DNA from 4 places in the Rahnella sp. 1L-D-7-B-C2 genome. Region 1 is predicted to be linked to each of the others. Evidence: predicted binding sites of a transcription regulator. Region 1 holds the regulator's gene; each other region holds the start of a gene.
The links. Region 1 encodes CRP, which controls carbon source genes, mostly activating them, when cyclic AMP is high. Its sites were predicted from a motif close to ATGTGANNNNNNTCACAT; they were not measured.

Region 2: the regulator CRP is predicted to act here: its motif matches at 1,315-1,332, upstream of rbsD (D-ribose pyranase).
Region 3: the regulator CRP is predicted to act here: its motif matches at 2,012-2,029, upstream of pth (aminoacyl-tRNA hydrolase).
Region 4: the regulator CRP is predicted to act here: its motif matches at 1,812-1,829, upstream of ompW (outer membrane protein OmpW).

Annotation. Positions count from the first base shown of each region.
Region 1 covers NZ_JBXAVQ010000004.1:348,891-352,010, reverse strand. Annotated here, with positions in the region: gene AC0Z7K_RS10040 (LysR substrate-binding domain-containing protein) at 1-720, shown strand, start outside; gene AC0Z7K_RS10035 (OsmC family protein) at 722-1,129, opposite strand; gene crp (cAMP-activated global transcriptional regulator CRP) at 1,492-2,124, shown strand; gene AC0Z7K_RS10025 (YccS/YhfK family putative transporter) at 2,186-3,120, shown strand, end outside.
Region 2 covers NZ_JBXAVQ010000004.1:6,917-10,036, reverse strand. Annotated here, with positions in the region: gene kup (low affinity potassium transporter Kup) at 1-1,198, shown strand, start outside; gene rbsD (D-ribose pyranase) at 1,413-1,832, shown strand; gene rbsA (ribose ABC transporter ATP-binding protein RbsA) at 1,840-3,120, shown strand, end outside.
Region 3 covers NZ_JBXAVQ010000020.1:50,792-53,911, reverse strand. Annotated here, with positions in the region: gene AC0Z7K_RS21370 (MASE1 domain-containing sensor histidine kinase) at 1-449, opposite strand, end outside; gene AC0Z7K_RS21365 (response regulator) at 449-1,072, opposite strand; gene pth (aminoacyl-tRNA hydrolase) at 1,234-1,824, opposite strand; gene ychH (stress-induced protein YchH) at 2,115-2,387, shown strand; gene prs (ribose-phosphate diphosphokinase) at 2,507-3,120, opposite strand, start outside.
Region 4 covers NZ_JBXAVQ010000001.1:137,898-141,017, reverse strand. Annotated here, with positions in the region: gene AC0Z7K_RS00645 (septation protein A) at 1-343, opposite strand, end outside; gene AC0Z7K_RS00640 (YciC family protein) at 443-1,195, opposite strand; gene AC0Z7K_RS00635 (YkgJ family cysteine cluster protein) at 1,324-1,686, opposite strand; gene ompW (outer membrane protein OmpW) at 1,979-2,611, shown strand; gene AC0Z7K_RS00625 (BON domain-containing protein) at 2,677-2,991, opposite strand.

The DNA.
Region 1 (3,120 bases):
ACCGGCCGCGCGTTCGCCCAGCGGATGCAGTTCATCCTTGAAGAGCTGGAGCGCGCCGCCGAAGAAATCCAGCAGATTAATCAGTATTCACAAGGCTCGGTGGCGATCGGGTTTTCATCGCTGCTGGCACTGACGGTGTTCCCGGCGCTGAATGAGGAATTCAAAACGCAGTTTCCGCAGTCAAAATTGCTGATCAAAGAAGGGCAGCTGTCGGTGCTGCTTCCGGCGCTGCGCGAAGGGAAGCTGGACTTCGCCGTCGGTACCGCCGGGCCGGGATTTCCGCTGGAAGATCTGGTGCGCGAACCGCTGTTCACCGCGCCGTTCGGGATTATCGCCCGTCGCGGTCATCCGCTGGCCAATGCCACACGGCTGGAAGAATTGCAGGATGCGCGCTGGGTATTGCCGGAAACGGATATGGGTTACTACCAGCAGCTACAGCTGGCGGACGGTTTTTATCTGGCAGGAAGTGAAACGCCGGTGCGCACCGATTCGGTAGTGTGCGGGCTGAATATGGTATTGCAGTCGGATTATCTGACCGTCGTGGCGCGGGCGATGCGGGCGCCGTTCGGTTTGCAGGACCCGTTGTGCCTGCTGAAAATCGACACTCTGCCGCAGGCGGAATACTGTGTGCTCTATTCGCAAAAATCGCCGCTGACGTTTGCCGCGCGGCGGTTTTTGGATTTACTGCGCCATCAGTGCCAGTCGTATGACTGGTCGTGACCTATTCGGCTTCAATCACTTCAAAACTGTGGGTGATCGTCGCGGCTTTGCCCAGCATCAGAGAAACAGAACAATATTTCTCGGCAGAAAGGCTGACGGCGCGTTCGACGATCTTATCGGTCAGATCTTTGCCGGTGACGATAAAGTGCAGATTGATGTGCGTGAACAGACGCGGCGCTTCTTCGCGACGCTCTGAAGTCAATTTTACTTCACAATCCCGGACGTCATTGCGGCCTTTTTGCAAAATCGACACCACGTCGATCGCGCTGCAACCGCCCGCAGACATCAGTAACATTTCCATCGGGCTGGGGGCTTTATCGCCCGCATTGCCATCCATTAAAACCTGATGACCTGACGCGGATTCACCTAAAAACGTCAGACCTTCCACCCATTTTACGCGTGCGTGCATTTGCTTATCTCCCGGCGCTCTTAAGAATCAAATTTTCCCCCCAGACTACCCTTTCACCTAAAAACTGGCAACGTAACCCGATCGCCATCATGCTGAAGCGAGACAACACAAGACAGCATTGCAAACCTGTGTTACAAACAAAGCCGAAACATACTTTCCAGCAAATTGCGGTGACGGTTTTCGTGGTTTAAGAACAGAACCCAAGGTGATAACGGCAATATATAGCCGGTTTCACTCCGACATCCGCTTGCAGCATTTCTGGGGAGCTATATGCTGAAAGGGCGCATTAATATTCAGACGCCGTACAGGGAACTCTGAGCCCTGTGATTTTGGGCAGCGATAATAACAGAGGATAATAGCAAATGGTTCTCGGCAAGCCACAAACAGACCCGACTCTTGAATGGTTCCTGTCTCACTGTCATATACATAAGTATCCTTCTAAAAGTACGCTGATTCACCAAGGTGAAAAAGCCGAAACGCTTTACTACATCGTGAAAGGGTCGGTTGCCGTCCTGATTAAAGATGAAGAAGGCAAAGAGATGATACTTTCCTACCTTAACCAAGGTGACTTCATCGGCGAGCTGGGACTCTTCGAAGAAGGTCAGGAACGCAGTGCCTGGGTACGTGCTAAAACTGCCTGTGAAGTGGCTGAAATTTCTTATAAAAAATTCCGCCAGCTGATTCAGGTTAACCCGGACATTCTGATGCGCCTCTCCGCGCAGATGGCAAACCGTCTGCAAATGACGTCTGAGAAAGTCGGTAACCTCGCTTTCCTCGACGTAACGGGCCGTATCGCTCAAACCTTGCTGAATCTGGCCAAACAGCCAGATGCAATGACCCACCCGGACGGGATGCAGATTAAAATCACCCGCCAGGAAATCGGTCAGATCGTCGGTTGCTCCCGTGAAACCGTCGGCCGCATTCTTAAAATGCTGGAAGATCAGAGCCTGATCTCCGCACACGGTAAAACGATTGTCGTCTACGGCACACGTTAATCCCTCAAAAATAGGCGCGGCAGCTTACTGTCGCGCCTTTTTTATGGGCTAAGCTTCAGTTATGACGCTATGGCGAAGGCTGTTTTATCACCCCGAAGTGAATTACGCACTGCGCCAGACGCTGGTGTTATGTTTGCCGGTCGGCCTGTGCTGGCTGTTCGGTAATCTGCAAATGGGGTTGCTGTTCTCCCTCTGCCCCGCCTGTTGTAACGTCGCCGGTCTCGATACGCCGCACAAACGCTTCTTCAAACGTCTGATCATCGGTGGCTCGCTGTTTGCGGTGAGCAGTATTTTGCTGCAACTGATGCTGGAAAACTGGCACATCCCGCTACCGCTCATCATGCTCTCTCTCGCCTTACTGCTCGGCGTCACCGGTGAAATCAGCCCGCTGCACGCGCGTCTGTTGCCCGGCGCGCTGGTGGCGACCATCTTTACCCTGAGCATGGTCGGCATCAGGCCGATGTGGCAGGCACCCGCGCTGTTCGCCGCAGGCACGGCCTGGTACGGGCTGTTCAACTGGGCGTGGTTTCGTATCTCTAAAGAACAGCCGATGCGTGAAACCCTCAGCCAGCTGTATCTGCAACTGGCTGATTATTTCGAAGCCAAATACAGCTTGCTGACGCAGCATACTGATCCCGAAACCGCTTTACCGCCGCTGCTTGAGCGTCAGCAGCAGGTCATCGATCTTATCGCCCTGCTCTATCAGCAGTTGCACATGCTGCCGCAGCACGGACATCATCACCACAAACGGCTGTTCCAGCGTTTTCAGGTGGCGCTCGATTTACAAGAGCACATCACGGTCAGCCTGCATCAGCCGGAAGAAGTGCAAAAGCTGGTGGAAGAAAGCCATGCCGAGGCGGTGATCCGCCGCAATGCGCAGGTGATTTCCGCCAGGCTACGCGTGATTGCCGACGATATTCTTTATCACCGGCTTTCCGAACGTTTCACGATGGCGAACGAGCTGGCGGCGCTGGAAAAAATCGCCGCGCGCAACCC
Region 2 (3,120 bases), 340 kb from region 1:
GATTACCGGTGTGGAAGCGTTGTATGCCGATATGGGGCACTTCGGGAAATTCCCGATCCGTCTGGCGTGGTTCACGGTGGTATTGCCGTCCCTGGTGCTCAATTACTTCGGTCAGGGCGCGTTGCTGCTGAAAAATCCGGAAGCGATTAAAAACCCCTTCTTCCTTCTGGCGCCTGACTGGGCGTTAATTCCGTTACTGGTATTAGCCACGTTAGCGACCATCATTGCCTCTCAGGCGGTGATTTCCGGTGTGTTCTCCCTGACGCGTCAGGCTGTGCGACTGGGTTATTTACCGCCGATGCGCATCATTCACACCTCGGAAATGGAAGCCGGTCAGATTTATATCCCGGCCATTAACTGGTTGCTGTATTTCGCAGTGGTGATTGTGATTGCCAGCTTTGAACATTCCAGCAATCTTGCCGCGGCGTACGGAATTGCGGTGACTGGTACGATGGTGCTCACCAGCATTCTTTCCTGCACGGTGGCGCTGAAAAACTGGCACTGGAAACCGTTCCTGGTAGGTATTTTGCTGATCGGTCTGCTGTTTATGGATATCCCGCTGTTTGCAGCGAACGCCACTAAGCTGTTCTCTGGCGGCTGGTTGCCGCTGACGCTTGGCCTGTGCATGTTTATCGTCATGACCACGTGGAAAAGCGAGCGTTTTCGTCTTATGCGCCGCATGAACGAACATGGGAATTCGCTGGAGGCAATGATCGCTTCGCTCGAGAAATCTCCGCCGGTTCGCGTTCCGGGAACTGCGGTGTATATGTCGCGAGCCATCAACGTCATTCCGTTCGCATTGCTGCATAACCTCAAGCACAACAAGGTGCTGCATGAGCGCGTGGTACTGCTGACGCTGCGAACGGAAGACGCGCCTTATGTACACAACGTCCGGCGTGTCACTATCGAGCAGCTGTCACCGACGTTCTGGCGCGTGGTGGCAAGTTACGGATTTAAAGAAACGCCGAACGTGGAAGAGATTTTCCACCGCTGTGGTCTGGAAGGTTTGCCGTGCCGGATGATGGAAACGTCGTTCTTCATGTCGCATGAATCGCTGATCCTGACCAAGCGTCCATGGTATCTCTACTTCCGTGGCAAGCTGTTCATGGCGCTCAGTCGTAACGCCTTGCGCGCGCCGGACCAGTTTGAGATCCCGCCCAACCGCGTTATCGAACTGGGTACGCAGGTGGAAATTTAATCCTGCTTTTTGCCGCTCACAGGGTACCTTCGGGTACCCTGTTTTGTTTGTATCTTCTCCTTTGTGAAATGACTAACTCAAATTGCCTCCCGATTTCTGAATCATTCAGCGAAACGTTTCGACGTTGATCACAATTCCATCACATCTTCGTTGCCTTGTGCGGCCAGTCTCATAAACTCAGTGGTGAGCGAAACGTTTCGCTGTAGGAGTCAAAATGAAGAAGTCACCGCTGTTAAATGCCGAAATCTCAACTGTTATTGCCCGGTTAGGTCATACCGATCAGCTGGTTATTGGCGATGCCGGACTTCCGGTGCCAGCAGCTTGCCAGCGCATCGATCTGGCGCTAACCCAGGGAGTTCCCACCTTTTTACAAGTCTTAGAGGTAGTGACACACGAGATGCAGGTTGAGCGGGCTATCCTCGCAGAGGAAATCCTCACTAAAAATCCTCAACTCCATGAAGCGTTACTCGCCCGATTGACACAACTCGAACAACACCAGGGAAACACCATTGCTTTGGATTACGTCAGTCATGAGGCATTCAAAGCGCAAACCGAAAAAAGTCGGGCTGTCATCCGCAGCGGGGAATGTTCGCCGTATGCGAATGTGATCCTGTGTGCCGGCGTAACCTTCTGAGGCCTTTATGCAACCTTTGCTGCAACTAACAGGGATTGATAAAGCCTTCCCCGGCGTAAAAGCACTTTCCGGCGCGGCGCTCAGCGTTTATCCGGGACGTGTCATGGCGCTGGTGGGTGAAAACGGCGCGGGTAAATCCACGATGATGAAAGTGCTGACCGGCATCTACCAAAAAGATGCCGGCTCAGTGCATTTCCTCGGCAAGGAAACCGCGTTCAGTGGCCCGAAAGCTTCGCAGGAAGCGGGGATCGGCATCATCCATCAGGAACTTAACCTGATCCCTCAGCTGACTATCGCTGAAAACATTTTTCTCGGCCGTGAGTTTGTAAACGGTTTTGGCCGCATCAACTGGAAAAAGATGTATGCCGAAGCGGACAAACTCCTGGCCCGTCTGAATCTGCGCTACAAAAGCGATCGTCTGGTCGGTGAACTATCGATTGGCGATCAGCAGATGGTCGAAATCGCCAAAGTGCTGAGCTTTGAATCCAAAGTCATCATCATGGATGAACCGACGGATGCGCTGACCGATACTGAAACCGCCTCCCTGTTTAGCGTTATTCGCGAACTGAAGGCGGCCGGCTGCGGCGTGGTGTACATCTCGCACCGCATGAAAGAAATTTTTGAGATCTGCGATGACGTCACCGTATTCCGTGACGGGCAGTTTATCGCCGAGCGTCCGGTCAGCGAGCTGGAAGAAGACACCCTAATCGAAATGATGGTTGGCCGTCGTCTGGAAGAGCAGTATCCGCGTATTGTTCACAAGCGCGGTGCGCTGCGCTTGCAGGTTCGCGATGTCTGCGGGCCGGGCGTGGATAACGTCAGTTTTGATTTGCACAGCGGCGAGATCCTCGGGGTATCCGGGCTGATGGGTGCCGGTCGCACCGAGCTGATGAAAATCCTCTACGGCGCGCTGCCGCGTAAAAGTGGATACGTTTCTCTTGATGGCCGCGAAGTGGTGACTCACTCACCGCAGGACGGTCTGGCGAACGGTATCGTTTATATCTCCGAAGATCGTAAACGCGATGGCTTAGTGCTCGGGATGTCGGTGAAAGAAAATATGTCGCTGACCGCACTGCGTTATTTTAGCCACGGCGGGGGACGCCTCAAGCATGCGGATGAACAACAGGCCGTCGGCGACTTCATCCGTCTCTTCAATATTAAAACGCCATCGATGATGCAGCCGATTGGTTTGCTCTCCGGTGGTAATCAGCAAAAAGTGGCGATTGCCCGCGGTTTGATGACGCGGCCAAAAGTCCTGATCCTCGACGAACCGACGCGCGGCGTTGAC
Region 3 (3,120 bases), on a different contig from region 1:
GTCAGCAGAATGCCGCCGGTGAACGAAGCGAGCAGCGTCTGGCTTAGTGGCGAATTCAGCCACAGACCTGGCATTGCCATCTGCAACAGGCTGTTGCCTGCCACGGCGCCGAGCAACAGCAAAAGTCGTTGCCAGTAGAGGGTAAATCGCCGCCAGAAATGCTGCACCAGCGCGGCGGGGATCAGGCTCAGGAACGGCGAAAGCAGAATAATCCAGTGGGTCTGCAACTGTTCGCTGTGCAGCCAGAAGGCAATGCCGAGTTCCGACGCCAGCATCGCCGGCCAGTAACGGCGTGAAAGCAGCGTCATCAGTGCCAGGCGCAAGCCCTGCGGCAGAAGCAGCATTGCCTGCTGACCGTTTTGCGTGAGGTAAAAACTGATCGACCACAGCGCCAGCCAGCACAGGCTGTAGAAAATGGCGAGAAACAGCGTCAGGCCAAATCTGCGCATCAGGCGAGCAGGTTATGCAAAATGGCGAAATGCACCAGTTCGATGGTGGTTTCGCACTGAAGTTTGCCGAGGATATTGGCACGGTGGACATGCACAGTTTTATGGCTGAGTTCGAGCTGTTCGGCGATTGCCTTCACGCTCAGCCCGTTGACCAGCAAGTCGAAAATCTCGCGTTCGCGCGGCGTCAGCGCCTGTAGCGCTTTCGGTGTTTGCTGGCTCTGGCGCAATGCCAGCAGGGCATCCGAACAGAGATAACGGCCACCGGCGTGAACCGTTCGCACTGCCTGTACCAGCTCTTCCGGGCCGCAACGCTTGGTGAGATAGCCGCCGGCACCGGCGTCGAGCGCGCTTTGCACGAATGCCGTGGTGTCGTAAATGCTCAAAATAATGGCGCGAAAATCAGGCCGCTGATGCCGTAGGCGCGCAAGCAGGCTCAGTCCGCTTTCGTCGGGCATGGCGATATCCATCACCGCCACGTCAATGTTCATTTTTAGCAGCGACGACCAGGCGTTCGCCGCCGAAGCATACTGGCCGACAATCTGGATATCCGGCTCAAGGCCGAGCAGCTGGGCAAAACCGGAACGAACCACTACGTGGTCATCAATCAAAGCAACGTTAATCATTAGGCGTAACTGAATGTAAATGAGATTCGCATAATGCTCATGAATAGTTGCAGTTGGCAACAAAGCCGTGAGGAATTGCAGGGCAGGTAACGGAATTTAAGTTACGGCGGGAGGAGGGAAAGGAAAGGGCGCGGGGAATTCCCGCACCCTGGCAGAATGTCTTACAGTTCGGCTTTGAAGCTGTGCAGGCGGCGCATGGTTTTTTCCAGGCCTTCTTTCATCAGCAGTTCGGTGCAACGCAGTGCTTCGTCGATCGCATCGTCAATCAGCTTTTGTTCATTGGCCGGCGGCTTGCCGAGCACAAATCCCACCACTTTGCTTTTATCGCCCGGATGACCAATGCCGATGCGCAGACGGTAGAAGTTCGGATTATTGCCGAATTTGCTTTGAATATCTTTCAGACCATTGTGGCCGCCGTTGCCGCCGCCAAGTTTGATTTTCGCCAGCCCCGGCGGAATATCCAGCTCGTCGTGGGCGACCAGAATTTCTTCCGGCTCAATGCGATAGAACTGTGCCATCGCCAGCACCGCTTTTCCGCTGAGGTTCATAAAGGTGGTCGGCACCAGCAGACGAACGTCCTCACCGGCCAGAGACAGCCGCGCGGTATAACCGAAAAATTTACTTTCTTCTTTCAACTGCTGATTGTGCTGGCGGGCGAGGAGGTCGACATACCAGGCACCCGCATTGTGACGGGTTTGGGCATATTCGGCACCGGGATTGGCCAGCCCGACAATTAATTTAATGCTGCTCACGGTTTTCGCTTCTTCATCTGGTGAGGTTTAGGCGCACAGTTTACCTGCCTGTCAGTGCCATGCCAAATAAAGGGCGGGGGAAAAGCCGCAGATAGTGTCGAAAATGAATAATGCCAACGGATAACTATTCACCCTACGAATGTATATGTCTGGAAAACGTAAAGTTTTGTCACTCATTGTTCTTTGAATGTGATCGTTGCCGCAAAGTGAACCGGTTGGGACGTCTATAGTTAAGGCAGGAAAAGACAAGACAGCAATGATGCTAAATGAACGCTATCTGGAGGTGACATATGAAACGTAAAACCGCAACAAGACTGGGCAATGCCCTGATGGGTCTCGGTTTGCTCACAATGGTCGGTGGCGTTGGTTATTCCATTTTAAATCAACTGCCTGAGCTCGGGCTTCCACAGTTCCTGGCGCACGGCGCGATCGGCAGCATCTTTATCGGTGCGATTTTATGGCTGACCGGTGCGAGAGTCGGTGGTCGCGAACGTGTAGCAGATCGCTACTGGTGGGTACGTCATTACGACTCACGTTGCAGTAAGTCTCATCGCCACTCCTGATTTAGCCTGAAGGCTGGACATAAAAAAACCGTTGTCGCTCACGCCACAACGGTTTTTTTGCATTTCTGATGAATCAAAACATTTAAAACAAAACGCCCCTGAAAACAGGGGCGTGATGATTAATGCTCGAACATTGCAGAAATGGATTCTTCGTTACTGATGCGGCGGATAGCCTCAGCCAGCATACCTGACAGCGTCAGGGTACGGACTTTCTTCAGCGCACGAATTTCCGCGGAGAGCGGGATGGTGTCGCATACGATCACTTCGTCGATAACGGAGTTACGGATGTTTTCCACTGCATTGCCGGAGAAGATCGGGTGAGTTGCATAGGCAAATACGCGCTTCGCACCGCGTTCTTTCAGTGCTTCAGCCGCTTTACACAGCGTGCCACCGGTATCGATCATGTCATCAACCAGAACGCAATCACGGCCAGCGACGTCACCGATAATGTGCATCACCTGAGAAACGTTTGCGCGTGGGCGACGTTTGTCGATGATGGCCATGTCGGTATCGTTGAGGAGTTTAGCGACGGCACGGGCGCGGACAACGCCACCGATGTCCGGAGAAACCACGATTGGGTTTTCCAGGTTTTGTTGCAGCATGTCTTCGAGCAGGATTGGGCTGCCGAACACATTGTCTACAGGCACATCGAAGAAGCCCTGAATTTGTTCTGCGTGAAGATCCACGGTCAGAACGCGGTCAACGCCAACGCTGGAGAGGAAATCAGCCACCA
Region 4 (3,120 bases), on a different contig from region 1:
CGTGATCGGGCAGGGTCAGTTCTTTACCCAGCATGCGTTGAATCAGAGGTTTTTTCAGCACCAGCTGACTAATCAGCAATGCACCGGAGAAGAGAACGTAAATCACGGTCACTTTCCATTTAATGAACTCGTCATTATGGAAAACCAGCGTCAGGGTGCCGAAAACAGCCACCATCGCGAAGGTGATCAACGTCATTTTTTCGATTTTACGATACATCACCCAGGTGATGATCAGCGCCAGTGCCGTGGCAGCAATTAATGCGCCCGATGCGACAAAAATGTCGTAAAGCTTATAAACCACAAAAAAGACAATCAGGGGAAGAAAATCGAGGAGCTGCTTCATACTTCATTCCATGTTTTATGTATGGGATGACTATACCGGAATCATTTCGCGGACAAAAGAAAAGGGCGCCTGAGCGCCCTTTAAAAAAACATATCAATATTACACGCGTAATTTTGTGTAAAGACGGAACAGATAAATCAGTAATAACGCGGAAACCAGGTTGCTCAGCGCGCTGAGGATCACCGCCGCGACGTCAGGGGACATCATCGACAGACGGCTCACCACCAGCAGCAGTACCATTTTCGCTGCCAGCCAGAACATGATGGCCGGAACAATGAGGCGCAGATTGGCGAAGGCCAGCTTGCTGCTGACTTTGACGGATTTGAAAACGCCGAGTTTTTCATTCACACACAACACCGGTGACAGGCATGTCGCTACCGCCAGCACGATGCCCGGTACGACGAACAGCGTCAGGCCGAGCTGAACCAGCAGGGTGCAGAGAAGCATCAGGCCGAACAGACGCGGCATGATCGGTGCTGCTGCGCCGAGCGCGCGAAGAGCGCTGGTGCGCATCCCGCCTGAAACCTGTTGCAGCAGAACTAACATCCCGCCCACCAGCAGTACATTGCCGATCAGCGCAGAGAACGTCGCCGCCGCAGACACCTGAAGCAGCACTTTCTGCTGCTCCGGGGACATGCTCTGTACCAGCTCCTGAATGCTCATGCCGGTATTACTCAGCAAATCGTCGCTACCGGCGCTGAGCAGGCTCAGTTGATCGCTGCCCGGCATAAAAATCTGGTTCAAGATGACGGTAATTAATGCGGTCATGACAGCCAGCAGCAAAATGCTACCTAACTGATTACGCATAAAATTGAAACTGTCACGGTACAACGTACTGGCCGTGATAGGCATGAACGCTCCTTGGCAAAAAGCAAAAATCAATAAGACGGCGATTGTAACCTTTAAATGGGGATCGCCGATAGGTTTGCGCTGACTTCCTGTCAGTTTGCGTGACGAATCGCTGCCTGAACGCGTTGGTGTTAACTGCAATCAGGAACCGGTAATTTCATCTCCAGCGCAGGCAACCCGTAATGCGCACGGGCGCGGTCGCAGGCAGAATTGCCGATACCGTCCAGACCGGACTGATCGAATTCGCGGCAGGGTGAAGGGCGGTTGAGGTAAATAGAACAGGAAACGGACTGGCCGACTTCCCCTTCAAGGGCGACACAGCGCGGTGATTTGCTGTTGGTGCCTTGCATACAGCTCAAAAAGGGAGTGACTTGCTCTGTCAGCGCCTGCGGAATATCTCCACCTGCGACCTGAGATTCAGCCCAATAAAAAGAGACCCGGAAATACGCACAGCATGCGCCACAGGTCATGCATGGGTTGTTCATTTCGCTCATTTTGGGATGTGACCCACTCCTTAACGGCACCAAACCAAAACCACAAGGAATAAGCAAAGTACGCAGCGACGTTTTTTTAAGCAACAGATATTCGCGGCATTTGAGAAATAAACAAATCCCCCTGTTTTTGATGTAGATCAATTCCTTTGTTTTTATAGATTTAGATCGGATTGAGAAAGATGCTTTTTTCGTAAATTTGTTTTAAAGATGTGATCCCGCAATGATCAATCCATACCAAAGAGTAGGTATCATTCGCGCGGCAAATATATAATCCACACAAAGGGAAGGGACAATGAAGGCAGCATATTGGGCATTGGTCGCGGCAGCGGCATTTCCGTCAGTCGCGAGCGCACATCAGGCAGGGGATGTGATTTTTCGTGTAGGTACCGCCACCGTCCGGCCAACCGAAGGGTCCGACAACGTTCTGGGACTGGGTTCGTTTAATATTAATAACAATACGCAGATGGGGATGACCCTGGGTTACATGTTCACCGATAACATCGGGATGGAACTGCTTGCGGCCACGCCGTTCCAGCACAAAGTCGGTCTTCAAAGCACCGGGACCATTGCCGAAGTGAAACAGCTGCCGCCGTCATTAATGGCGCAGTACTACTTTGGGGATAAGCAAGACAAGCTGCGTCCGTACCTCGGCGTCGGTATCAACTACACCACGTTTTATGATACCAATTTCAACCAAACGGGCCGCGATGCCGGGTTGTCCGATCTGAGCGTGAAAGATTCCTGGGGCGTGGCAACGCAGGCTGGTCTTGATTACAACCTCGATAACAACTGGCTGATAAACATGTCAGTGTGGTGGATGGATATCGACACTGAAGTGAAATTCAAAGCCGGTGGCGAGCAGCAAAACATCAACACCCGGATCGACCCGTGGGTCTTTATGTTTGGCGTCGGCTATCGTTTCTGATTGTTGGTCAGGTATAAAAAAAGAGGCGCTCCGGCGCCTCTTCGCATTTCTACAACCGACAGCCCTTACTTAAGGCGCATGTCGTTCTCAATGGAGCGAACACCGGCCACGCCGCGTGTCACTTCAACCGCACGGTTAGCATCCGCAGTTGACGTTACAAAGCCGCTCAGCTGAACGCGACCTTTAAAGGTTTCGACGCTGATTTCGCGTGATGCGATGGTTTTATCCGCCAGCAGGGCTGATTTCACTTTAGTGGTCACGACGGTGTCATCGATATAACCGCCGGTTCCTTCTGATTTTTTTGTAGGCGCACAGGCGGCAACGGCCATGACGACGACGGCTGCCATGCAAAATGCGGACAAGGTTTTGAATAGCTTCATAAATAACTCTCCATGCTTTGTTATAAAACCAAAAGAAACGATCTGTAGAACAAACGGTAACTCACGCAAGCAATGCGGTTAGAGCCCGAATAATCATAGGCTTGATGAGTAAATTTAGTTTGGTTTATT